2 regions of the Stenotrophomonas sp. LM091 genome follow, and region 1 is predicted to be linked to the other one. Evidence: predicted binding sites of a transcription regulator. Region 1 holds the regulator's gene; the other holds the start of a gene.
The links. Region 1 encodes FliA, which starts transcription of late flagellar genes. Its sites were predicted from a motif close to TAAAGTTTNNCNNNCNNNGGCCGATAA; they were not measured.
Positions count from the first base shown of each region.

Region 2: BIZ42_RS01560 (methyl-accepting chemotaxis protein) is a predicted target of FliA. The motif match lies at 4,183-4,209, and genes of this name have one in related genera.

Region 1 covers NZ_CP017483.1:4,166,741-4,174,626, forward strand. The annotation lists partial or broken gene motD (flagellar motor protein MotD) at 1-611, opposite strand, end outside; gene BIZ42_RS18530 (flagellar motor protein) at 613-1,353, opposite strand; gene BIZ42_RS18535 (chemotaxis protein CheA) at 1,433-3,286, opposite strand; gene BIZ42_RS18540 (protein phosphatase CheZ) at 3,292-3,906, opposite strand; gene cheY (chemotaxis response regulator CheY) at 3,906-4,298, opposite strand; gene BIZ42_RS18550 (RNA polymerase sigma factor FliA) at 4,315-5,061, opposite strand; gene BIZ42_RS18555 (MinD/ParA family protein) at 5,058-5,945, opposite strand; gene flhF (flagellar biosynthesis protein FlhF) at 5,932-7,662, opposite strand; gene flhA (flagellar biosynthesis protein FlhA) at 7,812-7,886, opposite strand, start outside.
Region 2 covers NZ_CP017483.1:349,900-357,785, reverse strand. The annotation lists gene BIZ42_RS01570 (Tex family protein) at 1-1,682, shown strand, start outside; gene BIZ42_RS01565 (PAS domain S-box protein) at 1,934-4,141, shown strand; gene BIZ42_RS01560 (methyl-accepting chemotaxis protein) at 4,421-6,277, shown strand; tRNA gene BIZ42_RS01555 (tRNA-Leu) at 6,425-6,511, opposite strand; gene BIZ42_RS01550 (response regulator) at 6,636-7,016, shown strand; gene BIZ42_RS01545 (SOS response-associated peptidase family protein) at 7,024-7,886, opposite strand, start outside.

The DNA of each region.
Region 1 (7,886 bases):
GTATGGCCTTCCACGCGTACGCCGTTGGGCGCGTCACGCAGCACTTCGGCCAGCTTGGAGAGGGTGTCGCGCGCGTGAACATCCAGCGTGGCCGAGCCGGTCGGGAACAGGATGTCGCTGTTGATCTCCACCTCGATCCACAGCTCGGTGCGGCGCACGGTGATCATGCCGCGTTCGATCAGCGGTGCCAGGGTGGCGGTGAGCTTGTCGGCGATGCCGTTGAGCTGGCGCTCGGCACGCTGCAGCTGTTCCTGGTTGCGTATCGAGACCGGCATGCGCATCTGCGAGGCCATCGCCGGCAGCAGGGTCGGGTCGTTGCTCGGTGCTGGTGCGGAGGGGCCGATCCGGTTTCCGGCCTTGATCACCGACGGGCTGTCCCAGCCACCGCCCTGGACCTGCTGGTTGCCGACCTGCACCGGGTTGATCGTGCGCGGCGCGCCACCGAAGGCGGTGGTCAGCGCATCGGCCATGATCCGGTACTTGCCTTCGTTGAGCGAGGAGATGGCGTACATCACCACGAAGAAGGCGAGCAGCAGCGTCATGAGGTCGGCATAGGGGATCGCCCAGGCCTCATGGTTGGCGTGCTCTTCGTGGTGCCTGCGGCGGGCCATGTCAGTGCAGGAACCCGGACAGGTTGGTTTCGATGTTACGCGGGTTCTCGCCCTGGGCGATGGAGATCAGCCCTTCGATGATCATCTCGCGGTCGCGGCTGTTGTGATGGATCACGCTCTTGAGCTTGGCCGAGACCGGCAGGAACAGCAGGTTGGCCGAGGCGATGCCGTAGATGGTGGCGGTGAACGCCGCGGCGATGCCATGCCCGAGCTTGCTCGGGTCGGCCAGGTTCTTCATCACCGCGATCAGGCCGAGCACGGCGCCGATGATGCCCAGGGTCGGGGCGTAGATGCCCATGCCCTCGAACACCTTGGAGGCGGCCAGGTCCTGGCTTTCCTGGCTGCTCAGTTCAATTTCCATCATGTGCCGGATGGTCTCCGGCTCCACGCCGTCCACCAGCAGTTGCAGGCCTTTGCGCAGGAACGGATCGTCCTGCGCATCCACCTGCGCTTCCAGGCCGAGCAGGCCCTGGCGGCGGGCGATGTTGCTCCATTCCACGATCTGCTGGATCAACTGGCGACGGTCACTGCTCGGCGGCCGGATCACCCAGCGCACGATCTTGAACGCATGCTTGAAGACTGCCGGCGAGGTGTGCAGCAGGATCGCGGCGATCGTGCCGACGATGACGATCACGAAGGCGGCCGGCGACCACAGCGACGCCAGACCGGCTCCCTTGAGGATGCTGCCGCCGACCAGCGAGGCCAACGCGAGGAATAGTCCAATGAGGCTGAGTCTGTCCATGGGTCCGTTATCGGCTTGTATGAATGGGACTTGAGACGCCGAAGGAATCCAGTGATGCGGCGGTCACACTTTCACGCGGTCAATCGTGGTGGGTGCGCAGTCCATCCACGTCCAGGATCAGCGCCATCCGGCCATCGCCGATCAGGGTGGCACCGGCATAGCCGCGCAGGCCACGCAGCGCCTTGGGCAGGGGTTTGATCACCACTTCCTCGCGGCCCCGCACCTGGTCGACCACCAGGCCGAAGCGGGCTTCGCCGGCCTGCAGCACCACGATGGTCAGCAGCGAGGAGGGCATCGGCTCCACATCCAGCCAGTGGCGCAGATCGACCAGGGCCAGCGTGTGCGACTTGCGGTCCAGCACGGCGCGACCATCGAACCAGCCCAGCGAGCTGTTGGGCGCATGCAGCACCTCCATCACGCGGGCCAGGGGCAGGGCGTAGACGTCTTCGCCGGCCTGCACCAGCAGGGTCGGCAGGATCGCCAGGGTGAGCGGCACGCGGATCATGAAGCGGCTGCCACGGCCCAGCTCGGACTGGATCTGGATCTGGCCGCTCAGCTCGCGGATGCGCGACTGGACCACGTCCATGCCCACGCCGCGGCCGGAGATGTCGGTGACCTGCTGTTTGGTCGAAAAGCCGGGCAGGAACACCAGGTGCAGGCATTCTTCGCTGCTCAGGCGAGCGGCCGCTTCCGGATCGATCAAGCCTTTCTCACGCGCCTTCTGGCGCAGGCGTTCGGGATCGATGCCGGCACCATCGTCCTGCACCTCGATGCTGACGTAGTCGCCTTCCTGCTGGGCCGACAGGCGCACATGGCCGCTGCGCGGCTTGCCCTGGGCTTCACGCAGCTCCGGCATTTCCACGCCGTGGTCGATCGCGTTGCGGACCAGATGCACCAGCGGATCGGCCAGTGCTTCGACCAGGTTGCGGTCCAGCTCGGTTTCGGCGCCGATCAGCTCCAGCTCGACTTCCTTCTTCAGCGAGCGTGCGACATCGCGGGCCACCTTGGGGAAGCGCGAGAACACCTTGCCGACCGGCTGCATGCGGGTACGCATGACCGCCGACTGCAGGCGCGCGGTGGCGATGTCCAGCGTGGACACCGCGCGGTCCAGTTCTTCATCGTGCAGGCGCGCACGCAGGGTCTTGAGGCGGTTGCGCGAGAGCACCAGCTCGCCGATCAGGTTGACGATCGCATCCAGGCGCTTGGTATCCACGCGCACGGTGTGTTCGGCTTCGGCGACCGGTTTGGCCGGGGCCGGCTTGGCGTTCGGCGCCGCCGGGGCGGCCACGGCGCGCGGGGCCGCGGCAGGCACGGGCGCAGCGCCAATGGCCTTGGCACCGGGAACGGCGCCGCCATGCAGCTGGTCAAGCAGGGCTTCGAACTCGTCCTCGCCAATCAGGCCGTCGTCCTTCTTCGACACGGCCACGGCGGTCGGCGCGGCGCCGCCATGCAGCTGGTCGAGCAGTGCTTCGAACTCATCATCGGTGATCAGCTCGCCACCGCCGCTGCCGGCGCTGGCGGCGCTGGCGGCAGCCGCGGGCGTCGGGGTGGCCGGACCGTTGACGTCGAACTGGGCGATCAGTTCCGGCGGGGCATAGCCCGGCTCGGTTCCGGCCGAGACCGAATCCAGCATCGACTGCAGGTAGTCCAGCGACTGCTGGGCCGCATCGAAGTGGTGCGCCTGCAGCGTGGCCTGGCCCGAACGCGCCATGCCGAGGGTTTCCTCGGCCGCGTGGCACAGCTCGACCATCGCCTGGATGCCGAGGAAGCCGGCACCGCCCTTGAGCGTGTGGAAGCCGCGGAACACGGCATTGAGCTGGTCGGCGTCCTGGGGCGCCTGCTCCAGCGACACCAGCTGTTCGCCGAGGCGGTCCAGGATTTCCTGGGCCTCGAGGATGAAGTCGGCAGCGATATCGTCTGGAACAGCACTCATGGTCGTTACAGTCCCAGGTCCGAGAGCAGGTCGTCGGCGTCGTTCTGTGACACCGCATGGCGATCCAGGCCGTTCACGGCCGGACCGGCCAGGCCGTTGTTGTCGCGCTTCTTCTCGTCTTCCTGCGGCGGCAGGCCGAGCGCACCGAAACCTTCATGCACGCGGCGCACGATCCCCACCACGCGGCGGATGATCTGGCCGGTGAGGTCCTGGTAGCTCTGCGTCAGCGCGATTTCGGTGAGATTGTGACGGATGCGGTCGAGCTGTTGGCCCTGGTCGGGCGTCAACCCGTTGGCGCGCAGCTGTTCGGTGAGCGAGCGACATTCCTCGGCCAGGTCCAGCGTGCGGTGGGTGGCCTGTTCGGTCATCGCCACCACGTGGTCCAGGCGCGCGCAGGCGTCATCCAGTTCGCCGGCTTCGCTGGGCAGGCTGGGCAGCTCGCCCAGGGCCTGGCCGAGTTCGCGGGCCAGGCGGTTCAGGCCGGCCATCATCGGCTGCGTGCGCAGCGCGGCGAGGGCGTCGATTTCCCGGCGCCAGCCGGCTTCGTCGCCACTTTCCAGGGCGGCCAGGGCATCCTGCAGGCGCTGCACCAGCGCGGATTTGTCGCTCAGGGTCTCCATCAGGCGCTCGCCGCCAGGCGTTCGAAGATCTTGCCGAGCTTCTCTTCCAGGGTCTGTGCGGTGAAGGGCTTGATGATGTAGCCGTTCACGCCGGCCTGGGCCGCTTCGATGATCTGCTCGCGCTTGGCTTCGGCGGTCACCATCAGCACCGGCAGGGTCTTGAGCTTGGCATCGGCACGCACGGCCTTGAGCAGGTCGATGCCGGTCATCACCGGCATGTTCCAGTCGGTGACCACGAAATCGAACGGCTGGCTCTGCAACATCGCCAGCGCGGCATGCCCGTCCTCGGCTTCGGCCGTATTGGTGAAGCCCAGATCGCCCAGCAGGTTCTTGACGATACGACGCATGGTCGAGAAGTCGTCGACGATCAGGATACGCATGTTCTTGTTCAAAGCACTTTCCTCGATTTCAATGGTTCTCGAGGCCGGCGTCTGCCGCCTCGAAGATCTTCAGCCGGCCCCGCAGGCGCAGCACGGCCTGGCCATGGATCTGGCACACGCGCGATTCGCTCACACCCAGTACGGCGCCGATCTCTTTCAGGTTCAGTTCCTGCTCGTAGTACAGCGACAGGACCAGCTGTTCGCGCTCGGGCAGCAGGCCGATCGCGTTGCCCAGCTCGCGCCCGAACTCGCCGCGTTCCAGCACCTGCTGCGGGGTCGGGCCGCCCTGGGCGACGGTGTCCAGCTCGCCCTGGTCTTCGATCCGCGATTCCAGGCTCAGCACCTGGCCGCGCGAGGCGTCTTCCATCAGCCGCAGGTAATCCGGCAGCGGCATGTCCATCGCGGCCGCCACTTCGGTGGCGCTGGCGGCGCGGCCGGTGCTCTGCTCGAGGCGACGGATGGTGGCGGCGGCATCCCGGGCACGGCGGTGGACCGAGCGCGGCACCCAGTCGCCCCGGCGGATCTCGTCGATCATCGAGCCGCGGATACGGATCGAGGCGTAGGTCTCGAACGAGGCGCCCTGGTCGGCGTCGTAGCTGCGCGAGGCCTCGATCAGGCCCATCATGCCGGCCTGGATCAGGTCGTCCACTTCCACGCTCGCCGGCAGGCGCGCGGCAAGATGGTGGGCGATCCGCCGGACGAGGTCCGAGTGCTGGGCAATGCACTCGTTGGCCGCGGTCCGCTGGACCTCTTTGTATTGTGCTGCGCCCTTCATACCGTCACCCCGCGTTGCTTGAGGATGCGTTCCAGGAAGAACTCGACCCCGCCACGCGGCTCGGTCGGGGCCTGCCAGCGGGCGGTGCGGCGCGCGATCTCGGTCAGCGCCAGGGCGGCCGGGCTCGACGGGTAGGCCTTCACCACCGGCTGCTGGCGCTGCACCGACAGGCGCAGCCAGTCATCCTGCGGCACGCAGCCCAGGTAGTTCAGCGAGACATCGGCGAGGAACTTCTCGCACACGCGGGATAGCTTCTCGTACAGCACGCGGCCTTCGTTCGGGTCGCGGACCATGTTGGCCACCACCTGGATCCGGTCCACGCCGCGCTCGCGCGAGAGCACCTTGATCAGGGCGTAGGCATCGGTGATCGAGGCCGGCTCGTCGCAGACCACCACCACGGTGTCCTGCGCGGCCTGGCAGAAGGTGAGCACGCCATCGGTGATGCCGGCGGCGGTGTCCACGATCATGATGTCCAGCTCGCGCTCGAGCTCGGAGAACACATTGACCAGGCCGACGTGTTCGGCCGGCTGCAGTTCGGCCATGTGGCGGCGGCCGGAGGCAGCCGGGACCACCAGCACGCCACCGGGGCCTTCCATGATCACTTCTTCCAGCGTGCAGCGCCCGGCGACCAGGTCGGCCAGGGTCACCTTCGGCTGCAGGCCCAGGATCACGTCGATGTTGGCCAGGCCGAGGTCGGCGTCCAGCAGCAGCGTGCGTTTGCCCATGTCTGCCAGCGCCACGGCCAGATTGGCCGAAACGTTCGTTTTGCCCACGCCGCCCTTGCCGCCGGTGACGGCGATGGTGCGGACCGGGCCCAGCGGCTGGCTTCGGGTAGCCGACAACGGGAAGGTCTTGGTCAGCTTGGCGTACTCACGCGACGGCATGGTTCAACTCCGGGTTGCAGGGCATATCGGCCGCGCGGCGCAAATCTTCAAGGCGAAGTACAAGATTGGCCGCACTGGCACGGTGCAGGTCTTCAGGAACGTCCTGGCCATCGGTGACCCAGGTGATCGGCAGGCGGTGGTCCACGGCCACCGACAGGGCGCTGCCGAAGCGGCCGGTCTCGTCCAGCTTGCTCAGCACCACGCCCTGCGGGTTGGCGGCGCTGAAGCGGCGGACCACCTCGTCCATGTCGCCGAAGCTGGTGTTGGCCGGCAGCACCAGCAGGGTGCGGATCTGCTGGGCCGCGCGCAGCCACTGCAGCTGGGCGGCCAGGGCGCGGTCACGCGGGCCCAGGCCCGCGGTGTCGATCAGGACCAGCTTGTAGTCCTTCAGGCGCTCCAGCAGTTGGTTCAGATCGCTGCCGCTGCTGGCCTCATGGACCGCGATGCCAAGCTGCCGGCCGAAGCCGTACAGCTGCTCGCGGGCGCCGATGCGGCCGGTATCGGTGGTGACCAGGGCGACATCGCGGGCCGCATGCGCCTCGGCGAAGCGCGAGGCCAGCTTGGCGATGGTGGTGGTCTTGCCGGCGCCGGTGGGGCCGACCAGGGCGATCACGCCGCCGGCGTCGAGCGGGTCGACCGGGGCGATCGGCAGCTTTTTGGAGAGCAGGCCGAGCATCAGCCCGCGGCCGCGGTGGGCTTCGGTGTCCAGCGGAATCTGCATGGCCACGTCGCGGCTGATGCCGGCATCGAAGCCGTACTCGTCCATCAGGTCCAGCGCGGCGGCGCGGACCGGCGAGCCGCGCAGGCGCTCGTCGGTGAAGCGGTTCATCTCGCGCTCGATGACCTGGCGCATGCCGGCCACTTCGTGACGCAGCTGGCGGATCTCTTCGTCATCACGCTGCACCACCACCAGTTCGGCGGCCGGCTGCGGCTGGGCCTGCGCCGGTTCGGCGACAACGGCGGGCGCCGGGTTTTCGGCACGCGCCTGGGCGACCGTGTCCGGCGCTGCCACGACGCTCTCGGCAGCAGGCAGGGCCGGCGGCACGGTGACGCTGACCGGCAGCGGCGGCATCGCCACGGCGGCGGCCGGCACGTGCATCTGGAAGTGCGGTTCGTCGTCCATCGGCGGGTCGATGACGAAGCGCGCGCGGTTGATCGGCGGGTTCACGGCCGCCACGGTGGGCTCGGCGACAAGCGGCTCAGGCTGCAGCAGCGCTGGCGACGCGGCCGCGGCCTGCTCGACATTGAACGGCGCGAAGATCTGCTCCGGCAGCGACGGTTCGTTGACGGCCGGGCCGACGCTGGCACGGGCCAGGGTGGCGGCGAAGCCACTGCTGCCCGGCGGCGGCACGATCTCGTTGGCGGTATCCAGGGTGCGACCGGTGGCGCCGACGGCGGCGCGGGCCAGCGCGGCGACGGCCGAGGTGGTCGCGGCCACCGGCTCGGGCGCGGCGACCGGGGCCCTGCGGCGGGTCACGGCGGCGATCACGGCATCGGCGGCGCTGCGCGGGCGCGGCACCGGCGGTGGGGCCACGTCCTTGCGGGCCGCTTCCAGCGCACGCTGCACGGCGCTTTCGTCATAGTTGGCCGCCGCCACGATTTCGACACCTTCCTCGATCCGGCGGTTGGACAGGATCACTGCGTCCGGTCCGTGTTCCTTGCGCACCAGGTTCATGGCCGAGCGCATATCGGAGGCGACGAAGCGTTTGATTTTCATGCTGTGGTACCGGGACTGGGGCGGCGGAGTCGTGGAAGGGAAACGCTGGTTGTCGGTGGTCTGCACGGTCAGGGAGTCCCTTTATTTCCTGCTGCGGTGAAATCGAATGAGGTGTCTGTTTTCTGTCGCGGTACCGTCGGGCGTCCGGCTCAACTGATCGTGCCGACCAGCTTCAACCGTTTGTCCTCGGGCACCTCGCTGTAGGCGAGTACGGACAGCGAGGG
Region 2 (7,886 bases), 500 kb from region 1:
GCGCACGCCGCGAGGAAATCCTGTTCCTGGAGCTGGACCCGGGCAGCGATGCCGAGGCCGGCAATCTGTACGCCGAGGGCCGCGTCGCGCACAACGCGGGCATCCGCGATGCCGGCCGCCCGGGCGACCGTTGGCTGCTGGACGCCTGCCGCCTGACCTGGCGCGCCAAGCTGCACATGCACCTGCTGCTGGACCTGTTCAACCAGGCCCGCGAAAAAGCCGAGGCCGAGGCGATCTCGGTGTTCGGTGACAACCTCAAGGACCTGCTGCTGTCCGCCCCGGCCGGCCCGAAGGCCGTGCTCGGCCTCGACCCGGGCATCCGCACTGGCTGCAAGATCGCCGTGGTCGATGCCACCGGCAAGCTGGTCGCCACCGACACCATCTACCCGCACGAGCCGCGCCGCCAGTGGGACCAGTCGCTGCACACGATCAAGCAGCTGTGCGTGCAGCACAACGTGGAACTGATCGCGATCGGCAACGGCACGGCCAGCCGTGAGACCGACAAGCTGGCCGGTGAGGTGATCAAGGCGCTGGGCGATACCAAACTGCAGAAGATCGTGGTCAGCGAGGCCGGTGCCTCGGTGTACTCGGCCTCGGAGTTCGCGGCCAGGGAATTTCCGAACCTGGACGTGTCCATCCGCGGCGCGGTGTCGATCGCCCGTCGCCTGCAGGATCCGCTGGCCGAGCTGGTGAAGATCGAACCCAAGGCGATCGGCGTGGGCCAGTACCAGCACGACGTGGACCAGTATCGCCTGGCGCGCGCGCTGGATGCGCGCGTGGAGGACTGCGTCAACGCGGTCGGCGTGCACGTCAATACCGCCTCGGCCGCGCTGCTCTCGCGCGTGTCCGGGCTGTCATCCACCGTGGCCGAGAACATCGTGCGGCATCGCGACGACAACGGTCCTTTCAAGCGCCGCAAGGACCTGCTGAACGTGCCGCGCCTGGGCGAGAAGACCTTCGAGCAGTGTGCCGGCTTCCTGCGCATCGCCGATGGCGACCAGCCACTGGATGCGTCTTCGGTGCACCCGGAAGCCTACCCGGTGGTGGAGCGCATCGTGGCGGCCACCGCACGCCCGATCAAGGCACTGATCGGCGACGGCAGCTTCCTGCGCGGGCTCAAGGCCGAGCAGTTCACCGACGAGACCTTCGGTGTGCCGACCGTGCGCGACATCCTGAAAGAGCTGGAGAAGCCCGGCCGCGATCCACGTCCGGAGTTCAAGGCGGCCCGCTTCGCCGACGGTGTCGAGGAACTGAAGGACCTCAAGGTCGGCATGGTCCTGGAAGGCGTGGTCAGCAACGTGGCTGCGTTCGGTGCCTTCGTGGACATCGGCGTGCACCAGGATGGGCTGATCCACATCTCCGCCCTGTCGGATACCTACGTCAAGGACCCGCGTGACGTGGTCAAGGCCGGTGACATCGTCAAGGTGAAGGTGCTGGAGGTCGACGTGGCGCGCAAGCGCATCGCGCTGACCCGCCGCCTGGATGACACCCCGGCCCCGGCCAAGGCCCCGGGCGAGCGCGACGCGCGCCCGGCCGGTGGCGGCCGCCGCGACGGTGGGGCGGGCAATGGCCCGCGCAACGGCAACCGCAGCGGCCCGTCCGGCCCCCGTCCGGGCAGCGCGGCACCGCCGGCCAACAATGCGCTGGCCGATGCCTTCGCCCGGGCCAAGCGCGGCGGCTGAGCCTGCTGCCGTTGCCTGCCAGGGGCCGCCTTCGGGCGGCCTTTGGCGTTTTCGGGGGTCTGGGTGGCCGTGGGCACTTCTGGTTTGACGCATGTTTACGCACACTTCCCGTTGAATGCCCGTAGGGTGGGTGGACGGCGGGGAGCCCAGATGACAGACGACCAGGCAGGACCGGGCAACCGGGCGGGCCGCAGCGCCGATCACCGCGCTGCGGCAGGGCTGTGCGCGGCCTGCCGGCGCGGAGGGCGCCCATGAGCCAGTCATCGACCGGCACCTCCGACGCTGCCGAAGCGGCCGAAGCGCTGCGTGAGATGGCCGAGCAGCGCCATCGGCTGGAAATGATCATCGAAGGCACCGCGGCCGGCACCTGGGAATGGAACATCCCGGGCGGGCAGATGCGGGTCAACGAGCGCTGGGCAGAGATCGTGGGCTACACCCGCGAGGAACTCGCCCCGATCACGCCCGAGACCTTCTTCCGGCTGGTGCATCCCGACGATCTGGCCCAATCCAACGCGCTGCTCAGCGCGCATCTGGAGGGCCGCTCGCCGCACTACGACAGCCTGTGCCGGATGCGCCACAAGCAGGGCCACTGGATCTGGGTGCAGGACCGTGGCCGCGTCTACGAACGCGATGCGCAGGGCCACCCGCTGTGGATGGCCGGTGCCCATGCCGACGTCACCGATCTGCAGCAGGCCCGGCAGGACGCGGCCAACATGCGCCAGCGCCTGCAGGCGGTGGTGGATGCATCCGATGAGGTTGCGGTGATCGCCACCGATGTCGATGGAGTGGTCAACCTGTTCAATACCGGCGCCCAGAAGCTGCTGGGTTACCGGCCCGAGGAGGTGATCGGGCGGGTCAACCCCGGTCTGTTCCATGATCCGGACGAGATGCGTGCCTACCTGCAGCCCCAGATGGATGCGGAGGGGCGGATGCCGACCATTTTCGAGGCACTGACCGTGCACGCTGCCCAAGGCACGTGGTCGCACCAATGGACCTTCCTGCGCAAGGACGGCGAGCGGCGCCAGGTGCGGTTGTCGATCAGCCCACTGGACGGCGCGGGGGGCAGCCGGATCGGCTATGTCGGCATGGCGGTCGATCTCACCCCGCTGCTGCAGGTGCGCGAGCAGGCCTTCGTCGCGGCCGAGAAGTTTGCCGGGGCGTTCTCTTCGGCGGCGCTGGGCATGGCCCTGGTCTCGCTGGAAGGGCGTTGGCTGGACGTCAACGATTCGCTGTGCGGCATCCTCGGTTACACCCGTGCCGAACTGCTGCAGATCGACTTCCAGACACTGACGCATCCGGATGACCTGCACACCGACCTGGCCCTGCTCGGTGACCTGCTGGCCGGCCGTCGCGAGCACTACCACATGGAGAAGCGCTATCTGGGCAAGGCCGGCAACCTGGTCTGGGGGCGGCTGTCGGTCTCGCTGGTGCGCACCGAGAATGGCGAGCCGCTGCATTTCGTTTCGCAGATCCAGGACGTGACCGCGCAGCGGCTCAGCGGCCAGCAGCTGCGCGAATCCGAGCAGCGCACCCGCGTCACCCTGGATGCGGTGGCCGACATGGTGCTCACCCTGGATCTACATGGGGGCATCCAGTACGCCAATGCCGCGGCCACGCGCGCGCTGGCCGGGGAGGGCGCCGAGGCCCTGGCCGGCAGCCAGCTGCAGGAGGTGATGGAACTCACCACCGAGTACGCGCCGCGCTCACCGCTGGATGTGGCCGTGCTGCTCGACCCGGACAGCAACGCGGTCGATCTGCATTCGGACCTGTTGCTGTCGGTCGGTGCCCACCTGCTGCCGGTCGACCTTACCCGTGCCTGGCTGCGCGATGAGCAGGGGCAGGTCAGCGGCGCGGTCTGGGTGATCCGTGATGTCACCCAGCAGCGCGCCCGCCAGCGCGAAGCCCGGCATCTGGCCGAGATCGACCCGCTGACCGAACTGAGCAACCGGCGCGGTTTCGAGGCGCACCTGCAACAGGCCATCACCCGGGTCGCGCGGACCGGGCAGTCGGCCTCGTTGATGTACATCGACCTGGACCATTTCAAGCCGGTCAACGATACCCACGGCCATCTGGCCGGCGATGCCGTGCTGTGGGCGGTGGCCAGCGTGCTGCGGCACGGCGTGCGCGATTCGGACATCGTGGCGCGGCTGGGCGGCGACGAGTTCGCGGTGATCCTGGCCGGCTGTTCGCTCAAGCGTGCCCGCCGCATCGCCAGCGACCTGCTCGAGGCGATGCGCGGGTTGTCCATCCCCTGGGATCAGCGCCGGTTGAGCGTGGGGGCCAGCATCGGCATCGCCCCCCTGTTCGGGGGCATGAGCGTGGATGATGCCGTGGCCGCCGCCGACGCCCAGTGCTACCGGGCCAAGGCGATGGGGCGCGACAACGTGCAGGTCGAAGCCCAGGCGCTGGGTGCGGTCGACCCGCTGGACGCCCTCGATGCCAGCGAAAGCGGCGAGTAGGCGCCGGGCCAGTCTGCATCACAGGGCGGGGACGCTGGCCCTAAAGCTTTCAGAACACGCGCCGTTATATGACTCGCAGTTGCTGCCTGTCTGCTCACGTGGATATCTGGCCGTACACCTTGTTCATGGTTCATGTTCACCGGCTTGCCCGGTGTTTGAAGTCCATCGAAGCAACGTCATCCCCACTGGCGGTCTTCGTGAGTCCCAGCCAACGGAATACCGCCACCGGGCCACCGCCCGGCGCTGACCTATTCGCTAACAGGACACCGAGGTCTAGAGATGATTACTTCAGGCTTGCACACGCATGTGCCAGGTCGTGGCAACGACGCCGACGCCGGCTCGTTGTGGCGTTCGCTCACGGCATTGTTCATTTCCCGACGCGCCGCCCAAGGCGCTGCGGCATCGGCCGCCCTGCAGCGGCAGGCCGAGCTGGAGCACCAGGTCAAGGCCCTGCATCGGGTCCAGGCGGTGATCGAGTTCCATCTCGATGGCACCATTGTCCATGCCAACGACAACTTCCTGCAGACGCTGGGCTACACCCTGGAGGAGATCCAGGGCAAGCATCACGCGATGTTCGTCGATGCCGAGTACGCGCAGAGCCGGGAGTACCGCGACTTCTGGGCCAACCTGGGCCGCGGTGAGTTCGATGCGGGCCAGTACCGGCGGATCGGCAAGGGTGGCCGCGAGATCTGGATCCAGGCGTCCTACAACCCGGTGTTCGACAGCAACGGGCGGCCGTACAAGGTGGTCAAGTTCGCGACCGACATCACCGCGCAGAAATTCCAGGCGGCCGACTTCGCCGGGCAACTGGCGGCCATCAACAAATCACAGGCGGTGATCGAGTTCGATCTTGAAGGTCGCATTCTGGCCGCCAACGAGAACTTCCTCGCTGCCATGGGCTACGCATTGGAGGAGGTCCGCGGGCAGCATCATTCGATGTTCGCCGACCCCGAGCATCGTCAGAGCGCGGAGTACCGCGCGTTCTGGGCGAAACTGGGCCGTGGCGAGTACGATGCCGGCCAGTACAGGCGCCTGGGCAAAGGCGGGCGCGAGGTCTGGATCCAGGCCTCGTACAACCCGATCTATGACATGAACGGACGCCCGTTCAAAGTGGTCAAGTACGCCACCGATATCACCGCGCAGGTGCGTGACACCCTGGCGCTGCAGCAGGCCGTGGCGCAGACACGCGAAGTGGTGGCCGCAGCGCAGGCCGGCGATCTGACCGGCCATATCGCCACCCAGGACAAGACCGGCCCGATCGCCGAACTGTGCGAGGGCATCAATGCGCTGGTCGAGACGATGGCCGGCATCATCGCCCAGATCAAACTGGCCGCGGACACCATCGCGGTGGGCGCCAGCGAGATCGCCGAAGGCAACAGCGACCTGTCCGTGCGCACTGAACAACAGGCGGCCTCGCTGGAGGAAACCGCCGTGTCGATGAAGGGACTGACCACCACCGTGCGCCGCACCGCCGACAATGCCCGCCAGGCCAATCAGCTGGCCGGTGGCGCGGTCGAGGTGGCGGCGCAGGGTGGGCAGGTGGTGCACGAGGTGGTTTCGACCATGTCGCTGATCAACGACTCCTCGCGCCGTATCGTCGACATCATCGGGGTGATCGACGGCATCGCGTTCCAGACCAACATCCTGGCGCTCAATGCGGCAGTGGAGGCGGCGCGCGCGGGTGAACATGGCCGCGGGTTTGCCGTGGTCGCCTCGGAAATCCGCTCGCTGTCGCAGCGTTCGGCCGAGGCCGCCAAGGAGATCAAGCAGCTGATCGGCGACTCGGTCGAGAAAGTCGGGGCGGGCACGCGTCAGGTCGAGAGCGCGGGGCGCACCATGGACGAGATCGTGGTCAGCGTGAAGCGCGTGAGCGATCTGATGGCCGATATCAGCACCGCCGCCCAGCAGCAGAGCGAGGGCATCGAGCAGATCAACCAGGTGGTCGAGCACATCGACGAGAGCACGCAGCAGAACGCCGCGCTGGTGGAGGAGGCGTCGGCGGCTGCCCGCAGCATGGAAGAGCAGTCCACCCGGCTGCTGCAGACGGTGGCGGCGTTCCGGGTGGCGGGGACAGGTGCGCCTCGCGCGGCACACCTCAATCCCACTGCTGGCCAGCCCGCACTGCGTCTGGTCTGACTGCCGTGCGGGAACCGCCGACCGCGCGCCGCGGCAAACAGACCCTGCCGCCGATTGCGCCGGCGGAGTAGTGGCCGCGGCGCTGTCGAGCCGCCGCACAACGAAAAACGCCCCGGATCCGTCGATCCGGGGCGTTCTGGTTTTCCATGGTGCCGAAGGTGGGACTCGAACCCACACGCTTTTAAGGGCGGCGGATTTTGAGTCCGCTGCGTCTACCGATTCCGCCACTTCGGCTGGCTGGCCGCGTAGTGTATACAAGATGTGGAGGTTTGTGCAGACCTGAATGCTTAAGTCGGCGTCAGGGTTTCACCTACACAGGACGCTATACTCATCGCGCTGAACCATACAGGGAGTCGTCATGAGCGCGCTGCAGGATCTTCGGGTGCTGGTGGTCGAGAACGACGAAATGAGTGCGGCGCTGCTGCAGATGCAGCTGGCACAGTCCGGCGCCGTGGTGGTGGGGTTGGCCGCGTCGGTGCCGGAGGCGCTGCGCCTGCTCGGCGAGACCCGGCCCCAGGTGGTGCTGCTGGATTACCGCCTGGCCAACAACGAGACCAGTGAGGCGGTGGCTGCGGCCCTGGCGGCCCGCCAGATCCCCTTCGTGCTGGCCACCGGCATGGCCACCGAGCATCTGCCCGAGGCCTTCCGCTCGGGCATCATCCTGACCAAGCCTTACCTGACGGCCGAATTGAACGCCGCGCTGGGGCGCGCACGGGCAGGGGACTCGGTTACCGGCTGAGTGGGCGTCACGCCGCTTCGGCGTGCGCCAGTGATACCGGTTCGCGGTCGTCCAGGATCCGGTACAGCGCGGCCAGGTCTGCCGGGTCGGGGTTCAACCAGGCATCGAGATGTTCGCGCCGGATCGGCACGATACAGCGGTCATGGCCGGTACGCGCCACCTCCGTGGGCGGCTCGTCGGTGATCGCGGCGAACGACAACAGCCGGCCTTCCGGGCCTTCCCATTCCGACCACAGGCAGGCGATCAGCAGATCGCGCGGCGGCTGTGGGCTGAATTGGAGCACGACGTTCTCGGCTTTCTCGCCCGGCGACAGCGGGCGCTGCTCCAGTGCGTGACGCGGCACGTGTTCGTAGAACGACTGCACCACCACCACGCCATGCTGGTGGCCGAACGCGGATTTCCAGTAGGCCTCCAGGCTGTCACGGCGAGCGTTGTAGGTGCCGGGATAGAGCACGTCGTTGCGCGCGGGTTTGTCCGGCAGCCGGCACTGGTAGCGCATCGGTTTGATCACGCGCTGGCCCTGTTCGGACACGATCACCGGGGCGTAGACCCCCGGAAAAATGCGGCTGTCGCGCGGCACCAGGCCGGCGCGCTGCAGATCGGCCAGGCGCGTCTGCGCGCGTTCGATCCGGTTGCCGGCCACGCGCACCTCGTTGCGTGCCTTCTGCGTGGGGCGTGCGGCCAACTGCTCCTCGGCCACGCGCAGGCGTGCGCCCTGCACGCGCACCTCCTCATCCAGTGCCTGCATTTCCTCGGCATGCCATTGCTGGATCCGGGCCACGATCTCCTGGCCCTGCGCGGTGCGGGCGCCGGCAAAGCCATCGTCCATTGCCTTGGGCGTTTTGGGGCGCTGCTTGCCGGCGTCGTGCG